DNA from 3 places in the Neorhizobium sp. NCHU2750 genome. Region 3 is predicted to be linked to each of the others. Evidence: predicted binding sites of a transcription regulator. Region 3 holds the regulator's gene; each other region holds the start of a gene.
What was found. The regulator PhoB, encoded in region 3, activates phosphate uptake and scavenging genes when phosphate is short. The targets are predictions, from matches to a motif close to TGTCATNNANCTGTCAT.
Positions count from the first base shown of each region.

Region 1 (4,942 bases), 2.1 Mb from region 3:
GGCGCTGGAAGAAGGGGGCCACGCGCGCGACGATGAAATGATCCGGCTCGAACCAGGCGACGAAGCGCCGCCGCCCGGCCACGCCGTCCGGCAGCGGCAGCTCCTTGAAGCGCACGAAGGCCGTCATCTTGTGATAGTCGCGCCCGACCGATTTCGCCAGCCGCTGCGCCGTATGGACATCCGGATCGATCGCCATGTTGAGGAGGCCATGCGAATGAAAGAGCCGGAACAGCAGCCGATAAAGAAGCGTGAACCGCGTCGGATCGGTATGGCAGAGCACCGCCTCCGCCAGCCGGATGAAGGACGGCTTCACGCTGAGTTTCGGCACCGGATGGCCGGGCTCGGGAAACCGGTTGTCGTCGAAGCCGAACAGCCCGTCGGCATCGTCCATCGTCCGCCATTCGATGAATTGTGGCGCAATGCCGGCCATCATGAAGCCGCGGGCGGCATCGCGCCACTCGTTGAGATCGCCCCGCCCCCGCAAGGAATAGCGAAACATCATAACAGCGACAATTGCTCCGGCTTCGGTTGAAACATGGCTCTCAGATCCGACCGGTCGACCAGCCGGTGCGGCGTCCAGCCGTCACAGACGATGAAGGGCTGCACCTTTTTAAGCGACACGCCGAGCCGCTTCAGGTCGTCGAGCCGCAATGTGCGGAACCGCCGCGACGACAGGATGGCGCCGACCGTCTTGGTGCCGAAACCCGGCACCCGCAAAAGCATCTCCCGCTCCGCCCGGTTCACATCCACCGGAAACCGCTCGCGATGGGCAAGCGCCCAGGCGAGTTTCGGATCGAGATCGAGGTCGAGCATCCCCCCCTCGCGCCCCGCGGTGATTTCGCCGATCTCGAACCCGTAGAAGCGATAGAGCCAGTCGGCCTGATAGAGCCGGTGTTCGCGGATCAGCGGCGGCTTGATCAAAGGCAGGGTCTTCGACGAATCCGGGATCGGGCTGAAGGCCGAATAATAGACGCGCTTCAGCCCATAGCTGCCGTAAAGCCTGGCACTGGTGCCGAGAATGGTCGTGTCATCGGCACCATCCGCGCCGACGATCATCTGCGTGCTCTGGCCCGCCGGGGCAAACCTCTTGCGCCGCTTCGTCTTGAGTGTCGGCTCCGCCATTTCCTCGATCTTGAGCCGCAGATTGCCCATCGACCGGCGAATGTTATCCGGCTGCTTTTCCGGCGCGAATTTGCCGATCCCCGCATCGGTCGGCAGTTCGATATTGATCGACAGCCGGTCGGCATAAAGCCCCGCCTCCTCGATCAGATGCGCCGACGCTTCGGGGATGGATTTCAGATGGATATAGCCTCGGAAATTATGGATCGTGCGAAGCTCGCGGGCGATCCGCACCATCTCCTCCATCGTATGGTCGGACGAGCGGATGATGCCGGAGGATAGAAACAGGCCCTCGATATAGTTGCGGCGATAAAATTCCAGCGTCAGCCAGATCACCTCTTCGGGCGTGAACCGTGCCCGCTCCACGTTGCTGGACGAGCGGTTGATGCAATAGGCGCAGTCATAGATGCAGAAATTGGTGAGCAGGATTTTGAGAAGCGAAATGCACCGTCCGTCCGGCGCATAGGCATGACAGATCCCCGACCCCTCGGTCGAGCCGAGCCCGCCGCTTTTCGACGAATCCCGCTTCACCGTCCCGCTCGAGGCGCAGGAGGCGTCATATTTCGCGGCATCCGAAAGGATCGCCAATCGTTGTTTCAGCGACTTCTTCATGGCTTTGTTCACTATATGTTCCGACAAGCCCAGTCAAGAACCGGAGTGAACATGTACGCTGGCGTACAAAAGCGGATCGCGACGGCGATGGCCGCGATCCGCAACAACACAGGCGTGTCAGTGCGTTGCCGGCATGTCGACGGCAAACAGTGTGAACTTGGTCGCCTGTTCCGGACTGAAATTGTTGTCGGAGGCAAGCAGCATCGTCTGGCGCCCATCGACGACGGGGCCGAAGGCGATCGATTCGATATTGTCGATCTTCAGGCCGTCATCGCCATCGACAAGCGAGAACCACAAGGACTTCGCCATCGGCTTGACGTCGTCGATCGAGATCGCATCGCGGCCGTTGACGTCGGTCGCACCGGCCGGATCGACCAGATAGAAGCGGATATTGAAGCCGTGGCCTTCGGTGAAATTGCGCTCGATGACGACGAAACGCCCGTCCTTCAGCGCCATCAGCGCCGAGGCGCCATTGTCGGCCCAGCCGCCGGCCTTGACCGGTGCCGCCGGGATCTTGTCGGTCAGGTAGACATATTGCGCCTTGGGCGTCAGCGTCTTCGTGTCGAGTACGAGAAGGCGCGAGGCACTGCCCTTGTCGAGCGTCGCCTTGCCGCCGTCCTGCGCCAGCGCGTTCTCGTCCAGCGCATAGAGCGTCGAGCCGTCGGGGCCGAGGTCGAGGCCTTCGAAACCGAGGTTTTCGATGACGCCATGGGTCTTTTCCGCGTTCACGGCAAAGGCTTCCGGCAGCTCGATGGATTTCGTGTTCGTGCCGTCGAGATCGGAGACATAAAGCGACGGCCTGCTCTTCTCGTCACGCTCGGATGTCCAGAAGATCCGCTGATTGGCGCTGTCGAGCGCAATGCCTTCCGGATCGGCGCCCTTGAGGCCGAAATGCCGGCCGCCGGGCGCCATCAACTCCTTCATCTGGCCGATATCGAGCTTGGCGATCCTGTTCTTCTGGACGGTCATGCCGATGCGATAGAAGCGCACCGGGCCGAATTCGGCGCGGTCGTCCGAGATCGCCAGGAAATTGCCGGCGGAAGCATCATAGGAAAGGTCGGAAAGGCCGCCGACCTGCACACCGTCGATGGAAAGCGCGGTGGGAAACGTCACCTCGTCGAGAAAGACCGGCTTGGGAAGCCCGTTAGAAAGATCGTCGGCAAGTGCAGGAGCGGCAGAAAGAAGCAGGATCGAAACAAGTTTGACGGAAAGGCGCATCGGGAAATCCTCGTTTGCGAAAACGTTCCCTGCCCTATCGTCGGCCTTTGACAGTCTGATGAAACACGCCGCCGAACGCCATCCGGTCACGGATCTGACATCTCTTCACATTGGGGTGCATTGACAAACGGCTTGTCGTCAATTCATCATAAATTGCGTGGAGGAACGTTGCGATTTCGATTTTCTTGGCTTTAGCCGTCGAAATTCTGCTATGTTGACCTACATTTTGACGCTGCGATGGTTCCGAAGTTCACGCTCCGGAACCTGTTTCTTTTTGTGTCCGCGGTAACCGCGGACACACCCCTGAAGGACAAGGAAATGGTTGATAAGGTACCGATGACGCAAAAGGGCTTTGCCCAGCTGCAGGAAGAACTGCGCTGGAGGCAGCAGGAAGAGCGTCCCCGTATCATCGAAGCGATTGCGGAAGCGCGCGCCCATGGCGACCTTTCGGAAAACGCCGAATATCACGCCGCCAAGGAGGCGCAGAGCCATAACGAAGGCCGAATCACCGAGCTGGAAGACCTGACCGCCCGCGCGGAAGTTATCGATCTGTCCAAGATGTCCGGCTCGACGGTGAAGTTCGGCGCCACGGTCAAGCTCGTCGATGAAGATACCGACGAGGAAAAGACCTATCAGATCGTCGGCGACCAGGAAGCCGACGTGAAGGCAGGCCGCATCTCGATCTCCTCGCCGATCGCCCGTGCGCTGATCGGCAAGGAAGCCGGTGATTCGATCGAAGTCGTCGCACCCGGCGGCTCCAAGGGCTACGAGATCCTCTCCATTTCCTGGGGCTGATTGCCGTGGCCCAAGGCCCGAAAAGCACTGAAGACAGCAGCGAGAGCGCCGTCGTCGACATCGCCGATGTCGACGTCATCGCACCGAACTTCAAGCGGCGGCTGTCGGGTGTCACCTCGACGATCATCCAGCTCGTTCCGGTCCAGCGCGCCCTGGGTTACAGGGTGGCGGCACTTGGGCCGGGACTGCCGGAAGAGATCCCGCATATCCGCTTTCGCGATCTTTTCCGCCTGTGGCGAGCACCGCGCGGCAGGAAGAACCGTGTCTGGCATGCCCGCCGCAATGTCGAGATGCTGCCGGCGATCCTGATGCGCGACGTCCTGCGCATGCCGCTGAAGATCGTCTTCACCTCGGCCTCGCAGCGCAGGCATACCGGCTGGACGAAATGGCTGATCTCGAAGATGGACGCGGTCATCGCCACCAGCGGCCGCACCGCCACCTATCTGACGGTCAAGAACACCGTCGTCATGCACGGCATCGACACGCGGCGTTTTTCGCCGCCTGAAGACAAGGCTGTCGCACGCCTCGCGCTCGGCCTTGATCCGGCACCGAAATTCGTCGGCTGCTTCGGCCGCGTGCGCCACCAGAAGGGCACCGACCTCTTCGTCGATGCGATGATCGCGCTTCTCGCCACAAGGCCGGGCTGGAACGCCATCGTCGCCGGCCGCGCCACCGGTCCGCATATCGAATTCGAAAAACAGCTGATCGAGAAAGTGAAAAAGTCCGGCCTTGCCGACCGCATCCTGTTCGTCGGCGAACACACCAATATCAACGACTGGTACCGTACGCTCGATCTCTTCGTCGCTCCGCAGCGCTGGGAAGGGTTTGGCCTGACCCCGCTCGAGGCCATGGCGACCGCCGTTCCCGTCGTTGCCACCGATGTCGGCGCCTTTCCCGAACTGGTCGTCACCGGCGAGGACGAAACCGGCAGCGTCATTCCGGCCAACCTCGACGCAATGATCGCTGCCACGGCGGAGTTCATGGACGACGACGCCCGCCGCAATGAGGCCGGCGCCTGTGCCCTCCGCCACGCGTCGATGAATTTCAGCATTGAAGGCGAAGTGCGCCGCCTCGGCGCCGTCTACGACAGGCTTTGACGCCTATTCGCCGGAAAGCCTGATCCCGGTGCGATCGAGGAACTGCACCATCGACAAGTCCTCGATCTGGTCGCATTCGATGTTGCGGACCGCCGTCATCA
Region 1 covers NZ_CP030827.1:2,329,955-2,334,896, forward strand. The annotation lists gene NCHU2750_RS11290 (UdgX family uracil-DNA binding protein) at 1-499, opposite strand, end outside; gene NCHU2750_RS11295 (putative DNA modification/repair radical SAM protein) at 499-1,731, opposite strand; gene NCHU2750_RS11300 (esterase-like activity of phytase family protein) at 1,849-2,949, opposite strand; gene greA (transcription elongation factor GreA) at 3,268-3,744, shown strand; gene NCHU2750_RS11310 (glycosyltransferase family 4 protein) at 3,750-4,841, shown strand; gene NCHU2750_RS11315 (glycosyltransferase family 92 protein) at 4,845-4,942, opposite strand, start outside.
Region 1: NCHU2750_RS11300 (esterase-like activity of phytase family protein) is a predicted target of PhoB. The motif match lies at 3,083-3,099, and genes of this name have one in related genera.

Region 2 (4,942 bases), 1.6 Mb from region 3:
CCTGCTGGCTATCGATGGCATGGAAGCGGGCGGTCGCGATGCCGCAGCTGTTGAGGAAACGCTTTTCGACCAGCCGGTCCTGCGCGACTTCGAGCGCCTTGGACGGCGGATAGACCGGCACGCCGCGTTCCAGGGTCTGGGCGGCGGAGACCGGTACGTTCTCGAACTCGTAAGTGACGACATCGCAGCGTTCGGCCAGTTCGGCGAGCGCCTTTATGTCGTCATAGGCTGCGGTGATCTGTTCGTTGGCGACCTGGGCTGCCGGGCAGTCGGCCTGCGGCTCCAGAATGATGGTGCGCAGGTTCAGCCTTGCCGCCGCCATGGCGAGCATGCGGCCGAGCTGGCCGCCGCCGATAATGCCGATCGTCTGCATGCTCATGCTTCATCCATCGGGTATTCGGCGACCGCTGCGCTCTGGCGGGCGCGCCATTCATCGAGCCTGTAGGCGATGTCCTCGTCGGAGAGCGCTAGGACGGCGGCGGCTAGAAGGGCGGCGTTGACCGCGCCGGCGCGGCCGATGGCGAGCGTGCCGACCGGAATGCCGGCCGGCATCTGGACGATCGAGAGCAGGCTGTCCTGGCCGGAGAGTGCCTTGGACTGGACCGGCACGCCGAAGACCGGCAGCGGCGTCATCGAGGCGGCCATGCCTGGCAGGTGAGCGGCGCCACCGGCGCCGGCGATGATGACCTGGAAGCCCTCGTCGCGCGCGCCCTTGGCGAAATTGAACAGGCGCTCGGGCGTGCGGTGTGCTGAAATGATGCGTGCCTCGTAGTCGATCTCGAGCGCATCGAGGGTTTCGGCAGCGTTCTTCATGGTTTCCCAGTCGGACTGGCTTCCCATGATGATGGCGACGGGTGGTGTCTCGGCCATGTCAAACGTTCCTAGGCGATGATGTCGGGCAGGATCTGGTCTTCGAGCTGGCTCATCTTGTCCTTGATGGCGAGCTTCTTCTTCTTCATGCGCTGGACGCGCAGAGCATCGCAGCCAACCTGAACCATGGCGTTGATGGCGGCATCGTAATCTTCATGCTCCTGCCGGAGCTTTGCCAGCGCCAGCCGGATATCCGCCTGTTCCTGATCGGCCATGTCTTTGGTCCCCATAAAGATCCGGGCTTGTGACCCGGCCCGGCTTAATGCGCAAGCTCCTACCATCAAACCGCGTTAACTGGAAGTTAGCTGAAGCCACGAATTTGCCGCGCTCTTGTCACGAAAACACCTTCGACAAACGCGGCCGATCGTGTCACACTCCCGTCGTAAACCTGAAGCTTCGGCCGATGGGATGGCCGGAGCAGGCAATAAGGAAGGACATGCCACATGACCATCCAGGCTCATATAGCATCGCTTGAAAAGAAGCATGGCGCTCTTGAGGAGGAGCTCCAGACGATTCTTTCGTCTCCCTCCACCGATGATCACAAGATTGCTGATCTCAAGCGCCGCAAGCTGCGTATCAAAGACCAAATGCAGCGGCTGAAGGCGACAACGCGCCATTAAGGCCAGCTAGTAGAGCCTGCCGCCGATCTCGATGTTTTGGATGAGATCCACAGGGCGGCCAAAAAACCCAACCTTTTCTGGTCGTGGTTCATGTGGGCCACGGCCAGAATCGTTTCAGGGCCTGGTTTTGCGCGATGCGCACCACTCATATCCCGACTTTTTTATTCTCGAGCCGTTCTGTCTTTGCCGTTACCGAGATCGAGCCCACGCTGCGCAGGACGATCCCACCTGAAGAGAACGATGCGCCAGACGCCTCTGTTGCCGGCCAGCGGTGAGGGGGTGTTGATCCTTCACCCTGTCCGGTCTATCGAATTGGCGCTAAGAAATCGGAGCGGGGGCCTATGGCATTTTCCCGCGCTGCGCTGAGAATGATCGGATAAGAACATGACAGAACCGGAAGACCGCTGCCGCCTCGTGCTGATCGTACCGGATGATGCCGATGCCGATCGTCAGGCAAAGCTGCTTGCCGAGGCACTGTCGGGTGGTGACGTCGCTTCCGTCATGCTGCCGCAATATGATCTCGATGACCAGGCGTTCCAGAAGCGGGCAGAGGTTCTCGTGTCGATCATCCAAGATGCAGGCGCTGCCGCGATCATTTCCGGCGACAGCCGGGTTGCCGGGCGCGCCAAGGCGGATGGCCTCCATCTTGCCGGTTCGCTGGAGGAACTCGGCGAGGCGATCGAGAAGTTTACGCCCAAGCTGATCGTCGGGGCAGGCGGTGCGAGCGAGCGTCATACGGCGCTGGAAATCGGCGAGCTGCGCCCGGACTACATTTTCTTCGGTCGGTTCGACGGCGACATCAAGCCGGAAGCGCATCCGAAGAATGTCGCGCTTGCCGAATGGTGGGCCTCGATGATCGAGATCCCCTGCATCGTGATGGGCGGCAGCGATGCCGAATCGGTGGTGGTTGCGGCTGAGAGCGGTGCAGAATTCGTGGCGCTGCGGACGGCGGTTTTTGCCCACCCGGAAGGCCCTGCTGCAGCCGTTGCGCGCGCCAATGCGCTGCTCGACGAAAAAGCGCCACGGTTTGAGGATTGATGGTTCGCATGCCATCGAACCTTCACCCCTCGTCACGTCCGCTGACGATCGCTGCAGTCCTGTCAATCCTCGCCATGGCGGGGACATCGGCGCATGCGCAGCCGCAATCGAATCGTGCCGTGACACGACCTCTCGAATCGCAGGCCGGCAAGATCGAGCAGGACGAACAGCCGGATGGTATCGTGCCTTCCGGTGGTGTCAGCCTCTACGAGCGCATGGGCGCGACCCTGCCGCCGCTGCCGCCGGAAAAGAAATATACGGGCCCGATCGACGAGGCCTATGGTGCCTATCAGCGCGGGCTCTACGTGACGGCGCTGGCAATGGCGCTTGACCGGGCGCAGAAGGGCGACGCCACGGCCCAGACACTGGTTGCGGAGATGATGACGCGCGGGCTCGGCATTGCGCGCGACGCGAAGTCCGCCGCATTCTGGTACGGGCAGGCGGCGGAACACGGCGACCCGGCGGGAATGTTCGAATACGCGCTTGTGCTGATGCGCGGGCGTGACGTCCCCCAGGACAAGAAGAAGGCCGATGATTACATGCGTCGCGCCGCCGAGGCTGGCAATTCATCGGCCGAATTCAACTGGGCACAGATCCTGATTTCGGAAAATCCCGGAGATAGAGGCCTCGAACTGGCGCTGCCCTTTTACGAGAAATCCGCCGAGCAGGGCGTTGCCGATGCGCAATATGCGGTGTCGCAGCTTTATAGCAGCCTGAAAAGCGTGCCGCCGGAAAAGAAGGCGCAGGCGCGCATGTGGCTGGAGCGTGCCGCCAAGGCCGGCTACGACACGGCACAGCTCGACATGGGCATCTGGTATGTCAATGGTGTCGGCGGCGAGCGGGACTATGACAAGGGTTTCGAGTGGCTGAGGATCGCGGCGCTGCGCGGCAATGTCGTCGCCCAGAACAAGCTCGCCTATCTCTATATCAACGCGCTCGGAACGCGACCCAACCCGGTCGAGGCGGCCAAGTGGTATGTGCTGTCGCGCCGGGCGGGGTTGCAGGATGCCGGTCTCGAGGACTTTTTCCTCGGGATCGAGGACGATCAGCAGAAGCAGGCGATCGACCTGGCCAACAAGTTCCAGCGCAAGTGATTCCAGCGTAAGTGATCGTCTCAATTCACCATCAGGCGGGGTGAGCCGCGGCCAGCGCAAAGAGCGCCTGACGGATGATCAGGCCGTGGCCGATCGTCAAGGCGAAGATCACGGCGAGCCAGATCAAGGCATAGCGACCCTGATGGTTCAGCGCATTGGGATTGATCATCGGTACGATGAAGAAGATGGCGGTTGCGAGCAGCATTGCTGCCGGCAGGGCGAACAGCGATGCGGAAGCCGCCGGAAGTGCCGACCACAGCCCGAGCGACAGGAATGTCATGATGACGAACATTCCGAGGCTGATGAAAAAGGGGATGGGCATGCGCATTGGCCAAGTCTCCGACGTCTGTTTGTCTTCCTTTCGCAGGCTGTGCGGCGAATGACAACACTAAAGCAGGTCGCGATCTTTCAGATTCGCTGACCGTGCTTTAGCTGTCTGTTTTTGGCATGTCTTTATCCCGAAACCGGTGACCACTTTCGGGAGACATGCTGTAGATCATCCTTTGTGCATGCGAATGGACGCACAAAGGATGATCCAAATTTTTCAAATCTGCGCATCGTGCTCCGCGAAAATCGATTCGGATTTTCGGGCCGATGCTGTGCGGTCCACTTGGACGACTTGAATTTACCGGCAATTTGTGGTCTTGAAGCCGCCCAATCAACAAAATCAGTCTAGCCCGCTCTCCCGGTCAGCCGGTTTCCGGGGCTCAAGGATTCCGAAATGGCCCGTTCAGCGCTTCTCAATGTCATGGTGCAGGCTGCCTTGAAGGCAGGCAAATCGCTTACCAGGGATTTCGGCGAGGTGCAGAACCTGCAGGTTTCGGTCAAGGGACCGAGCGATTTCGTTTCGCAGGCAGACCTCAAGGCCGAGAAGATCGTTCGCGACGAGCTGATGAAGGCGCGCCCGACCTATGGCTTCCTCGGCGAAGAGGGTGGCGAGGAGAAGGGCACCGACGGCGCGCATCGGTGGATCGTCGATCCGCTCGACGGCACGACCAACTTCCTCCACGGCATTCCGCAGTTCGCAGTCTCCATCGCGCTGGAGCGCAATGGCGAGATCGTTGCCGGCGTGATCTTCAATCCGGCAACGGACGAGCTCTACACGGCTGAAAAGGGCGGCGGTTCCTTCCTCAACGATCGCCGTATTCGCGTGGCTGCCCGCCGCGTGCTGTCGGATTGCGTCGTCGGCTGCGGCGTACCGCATCTCGGCCGCGGCAATCACGGCAAGTTCCTCGTCGAGCTGCGCCACGTGATGGGCGAAGTCGCCGGCGTGCGCCGGATGGGCGCAGCCGCGCTCGATCTCGCCTATGTGGCTGCAGG
Region 2 covers NZ_CP030827.1:2,814,392-2,819,333, reverse strand. The annotation lists gene NCHU2750_RS13840 (5-(carboxyamino)imidazole ribonucleotide synthase) at 1-379, opposite strand, end outside; gene purE (5-(carboxyamino)imidazole ribonucleotide mutase) at 376-870, opposite strand; gene NCHU2750_RS13830 (YdcH family protein) at 882-1,085, opposite strand; gene NCHU2750_RS13825 (YdcH family protein) at 1,314-1,490, shown strand; gene NCHU2750_RS13820 (thiamine phosphate synthase) at 1,875-2,528, shown strand; gene NCHU2750_RS13815 (tetratricopeptide repeat protein) at 2,537-3,622, shown strand; gene NCHU2750_RS13810 (hypothetical protein) at 3,654-3,950, opposite strand; gene NCHU2750_RS13805 (inositol monophosphatase family protein) at 4,344-4,942, shown strand, end outside.
Region 2: NCHU2750_RS13825 (YdcH family protein) is a predicted target of PhoB. The motif match lies at 1,238-1,254, and genes of this name have one in related genera.

Region 3 (4,942 bases):
CGGCTTGTCTGCCGTGCCGGCCTTGGTCGCCTGCTTGCGGGTCTTCGCGTCATCGAGGATGGTGCGCAGATCGGCCGAGGAGACGGCGGAGAGATCGAGAAAATGCTTTGGTGATGCCATGACTGGTTCCCTGAACGAGGGAACCAGAAAAGGCGCCCTCTCCCTTGATCCTTAAGCGGATTTTTTCAGCTGTTCTGCGGAAAGCGCTTCCGCGGCCCGCTCTATGCGGGCCAAGCCCTCGCGTGCCTCTTCGGCGGTGACGACGAGCGGCGGCAGAAGACGCACGACGTTGTCGCCGGCCGGCACGGCCAGCAGATGTTCGTTGCGCAGGCCGGTCACGAGATCGCCGGCCGGTATCTTGGCCTTGACGCCGAGAAGCAGGCCCTCGCCGCGGATATCCTCGATCACCGTCGGGAAGCGGTCTTTCAGAGCGGCAAGGCCCTGACGGAAGACAAGTGCGACATCACGGACGTTTTCGAGGAAGCCGTCGGCCAGCACGATATCGAGGACCGCATTGCCGCAGGCCATGGCCAGCGGATTGCCGCCATAGGTGGTGCCATGAATGCCGGGCTTCATGCCGGATGCGGCTTCGGCCGTGGCAAGGCAGGCGCCGAACGGGAAGCCGCCGCCGATGCCCTTGGCGATCGCCATGATATCGGGTGTAACGCCTGCCCATTCGTGGGCAAACAGCTTGCCGGTACGGCCGACGCCGGTCTGTACCTCGTCGAGAATGAGCAGCAGGCCCTTTTCGTCGCAGATACGGCGCAGTTCCCGCATGAATTCCTTCGGAACCGGGCGAACACCGCCTTCGCCCTGGATCGGCTCGATCAGCAGGGCGCCGGTGTTCTCGTTGATCGCCGCATTCAGCGCATCGAGGTCGCCGAAAGGCACCTGATCGAAGCCTTCGGCCTTCGGGCCGAAACCTTCCATGTATTTTTCCTGGCCGCCGGCGGCGATCGTCGCGATGGTCCGGCCGTGGAAGGCACCTTCGAAGGTGATGATGTGGAACTTTTCCGGATGGCCCTTGGAGAAATGATAGCGACGGGCCGTCTTGATGGCGCATTCCAGCGCTTCGGCGCCCGAATTGGTGAAGAAGACCTTGTCGGCGAAGGTGGCTTCCGTCAGCCTGCGGGCAAGACGCTCCTGCTCGGGGATTTCGTAGAGGTTCGACAGATGCCAGACCTTCTCGGCCTGCGACTTCAGCGCGGCGACGAGGTGAGGGTTGGCATGGCCGCAGGAGGTGACCGCAACGCCGGCGCCGAAATCGAGATATCGCTCGCCGCTTTCCGTCACCAGCCATACACCCTCGCCGCGCTCGAAGCGCAGGGGGGCCCGGGCAAACGTGTCGAAAAGCGCAGATTCAGCCATGGCGACAATCACTCCTAAGGCGTCCAGCAATGGACATTCCAGAAAATCAAAATGCCGCCCACGGGGCGGCGGCGGCACTATCACCATTCACCTGGGGAAAGTCAACAAAAGTCATGAAAACACGGCAATTTGAGTGCCATTTCAGCCGAAATTTCGGTCGGCCGAAGCTGTGACAAAAATGACTCTCTCAGAAAGCAAGTTGGGGAAAACCCGGAAAACGATTCGCGGCGATTCCGGGGACTCTTGTCACGGAGTCCGCCGACCTCTAGGTTAATGATCAATTACTAGACTGCATGCGGCGGAACTAGTCACCAAAAGCATAGATGTAGTGCGTGTTGCGGAATGTCTTCCGCGGCAATGGTGAGGGATTCTGCATGCCACCAACGTTCAAAGGCGGAGAACGGGCATGAACTGGACGGACGAGCGCGTCGAGAAACTCAAGAGGCTATGGGCCGAAGGCCTGAGCGCCAGCCAGATCGCGGCGCAGCTTGGTGGCGTCAGCCGCAATGCCGTCATCGGCAAGGTCCACCGCCTCAACCTGCCGGGTCGCGCAAAGGCCGGCGGCACCGTTCCGACCAACCGCGCTCCCAAGCGCCCTGCAGCTGCCGCTCCCCGGGCTCCGAGCTTTGCTGGTCGCGCGCCCACCCGCACGATTGCTCGCCCGGTCGGTGCTACGGCACTCAAGGAAGAGGTCGAGTTCGAGGCATCGCAGGAACTGGTCTATCGCCCGGCTTCCAACGTCGTCGTTCCGATCTCCCGCAAGCTTGCCCTGACCGAACTGACCGAACGCACCTGCAAGTGGCCGGTCGGCGATCCGCTGACCGACGAATTCCACTTCTGCGGCTGCGAGTCCCCGGACTCCTCGCCCTATTGCAACTATCATGCAAAGCTCGCCTATCAGCCGGTCCACGACCGCCGCAAGGCTGCAACACGCTCCTGATCCAAGGCTGGATCTTCTGGAAAAAGCGGGCTCGAAGCCCGCTTTTTTGTTTGCCGCAATCGGGCGAGCGACCTGCGACACCGCGGCGCCAGAGAAAACTTGCGGACAGGCTTTCAAACCACTATCTGATGTGCCGTGAGGACGGCCTCCCCCAGAACGGGTATCAATCGCCGGGACGACCCGGCAGAGCCCATGGGGTTTGCAGACATGCGCAGCACAAGCGATCATATTCGCCACGCCATCAGTTTCGAAATCATCGGACTTGCGATCTTCACGCCGCTGGCGGCATTCGTGTTCGGCCTGCCGGTCAGCCATATTGGTGTCGTCGGCATCGTCTCGGCCACGGTGGCGACGGGCTGGAACTATCTCTACAATCTCGGCTTCGACCAGTTGATGCAGAAATTTCGCGGCGGCACGCAGAAAAGCGTGTGGCTGCGGGTCGCGCATTCGGTGCTGTTCGAGCTTGGCCTGCTGATCGTGCTGATGCCGTTCATCGCCTGGTATCTCGGCGTCGGCCTCCTCCAGGCACTGGTGATGGATATATCTTTCGCGCTGTTTTACCTGGTCTATGCCTTCTTCTTCAATCTGGCCTATGACAGGCTATTCCCCCTGCCCGAATGGCGAGAGCAGGCCAGAGCCTGAAGGTTACGACAGAAACGAAAACAGCCCGAGGTGAGTGATCACGCTCGGGCCGGGATTTCACACGTTGCGATCGACGTCCGATCAAGACTCCATCGAATAGCCCGCGCCGCGAACGGTGCGGATGACATCCTGCATGTTGGAAAAGTTGAGCGCCTTGCGCAGGCGGCCGACATGGACGTCGACGGTGCGTTCGTCGACGTAGATGTCATGGCCCCAGACGCCATCGAGAAGCTGCGAGCGGGAAAAGACGCGGCCGGGCGAAGTCATCAGGAATTCCAGAAGGCGGAATTCCGTCGGCCCGAGACGGACTTCACGGCTCTTGCGATGAACGCGGTGCGTTTCGCGATCGAGCTCAATGTCTCCGCAGCGCAAGACGCTGGAGAGAACTTCGGGCTTGGCGCGGCGCAGCATCGCCTTGACGCGAGCCATCAGCTCCGGCGTCGAGAATGGCTTGACGACGTAATCGTCGGCACCGGTGGCCAATCCGCGAACACGTTCGCTCTCCTCGCCGCGTGCCGTCAGCATGATGACGGGAAGGCGCTCGGTTTCGGGCCGCATGCGTAGACGCCGGCAAAGCTCGATACCCGACACGCCGGGAAGCATCCAGTCGAGGATAAGAAGGTCAGGCGCACGTTCCTGCAGCCTGATCTCGGCTTCATCCCCTCTCAAGATCGTCTCGACCTCGTAGCCCTCGGCTTCGAGATTATAGCGGAGGAGGACGCTCAGCGCTTCCTCGTCTTCCACGACAGCAATTCTTGGCTGCATGCTCAATTCGCTCCGTCACATCAGCCCACCGAGCCCAAAGGGCTCAGTTGGCGAGAGCACCGACCGTGTTCGACGTATCGTCCTTCGGACGTTCGCCTTCCGGCTGGGCACCAGTCGTAATGTAGTAGATGGTTTCTGCGATATTGGTCGCGTGGTCCCCGATGCGCTCGATGTTCTTGGCGCAGAACAGCAGATGCGTGCAGGTGGTGATGTTGCGCGGATCTTCCATCATGTAGGTCAGAAGCTCGCGGAACAGCGACGTGTACATTGCGTCGATCTCTTCGTCGCGCAGGCGGATGGCTTCGGCCTTCTCCGCCGAACGGCTGGCATAGACGTCCAGCACTTCCTTGAGCTGGACGAGCGCCAGATCGGACAGATGCTCGATGCCGCGGGCGAGCTTGCGCGGTACGCCGGTGCCCTGCACCGCGATGACGCGCTTGGCGGTGTTCTTGCCGAGATCGCCGACGCGCTCCAGATCGGCTGCGATGCGCAGTGTGCCGACGATTTCGCGCAGGTCTGCCGCAACCGGCTGGCGGCGGGCAATGGTGCTGATCGCCTTGTCCTGGATCTCGCGTTCGCCGTGGTCGAGGATCACGTCGTCGGAGATTACCTTCTGCGCCAGCGAAGAGTCCGAATTGACCAGGGCACGCACGGCATCGCCGCACATCTGCTCGGCCAGGCCGCCCATTTCGGAGATGCGGCGGGTCAGGTATTGCAGTTCTTCATCGAAAGCCGATAGCGTGTGGGTCGAAGCCATCTTCGGGTCCTTCCGGAAACAATATTCACGAAAATCGTGCGACTGGGTCGCAGGGTTTTGGGCCTGAAACGAAACCGATCAGCCGAAGCGGCCGGTGACGTAATCCTGGGTGCGCTTCTCACGCGGAGAGGTGAAGATCTTCGCCGTCTCGTCGAATTCGATCAGCTCGCCGAGATACATGAAGGCGGTCTGGCGCGAGACGCGGGCAGCCTGCTGCATGTTGTGGGTGACGATGACGATCGTGTATTCGGCGCGCAGTTCGTCGATCAGTTCCTCGATCTTTGCGGTCGAGAGCGGGTCGAGAGCCGATGCCGGCTCGTCGAGCAGGATGATCTCCGGCTTGACGGCAACGGTACGGGCGATGCAGAGGCGCTGCTGCTGACCACCGGAAAGGCTTGTGCCGCTGGCATTCAGCTTGTCCTTGACTTCATTCCACAGGGCCGCACGGCGCAGTGCCGCCTCGACGCGCT
Region 3 covers NZ_CP030827.1:102,851-107,792, reverse strand. The annotation lists gene argF (ornithine carbamoyltransferase) at 1-120, opposite strand, end outside; gene NCHU2750_RS00525 (aspartate aminotransferase family protein) at 172-1,368, opposite strand; gene NCHU2750_RS30270 (hypothetical protein) at 1,398-1,541, shown strand; gene NCHU2750_RS00520 (GcrA family cell cycle regulator) at 1,775-2,308, shown strand; gene NCHU2750_RS00515 (PACE efflux transporter) at 2,516-2,950, shown strand; gene phoB (phosphate regulon transcriptional regulator PhoB) at 3,032-3,715, opposite strand; gene phoU (phosphate signaling complex protein PhoU) at 3,759-4,472, opposite strand; gene pstB (phosphate ABC transporter ATP-binding protein PstB) at 4,551-4,942, opposite strand, start outside.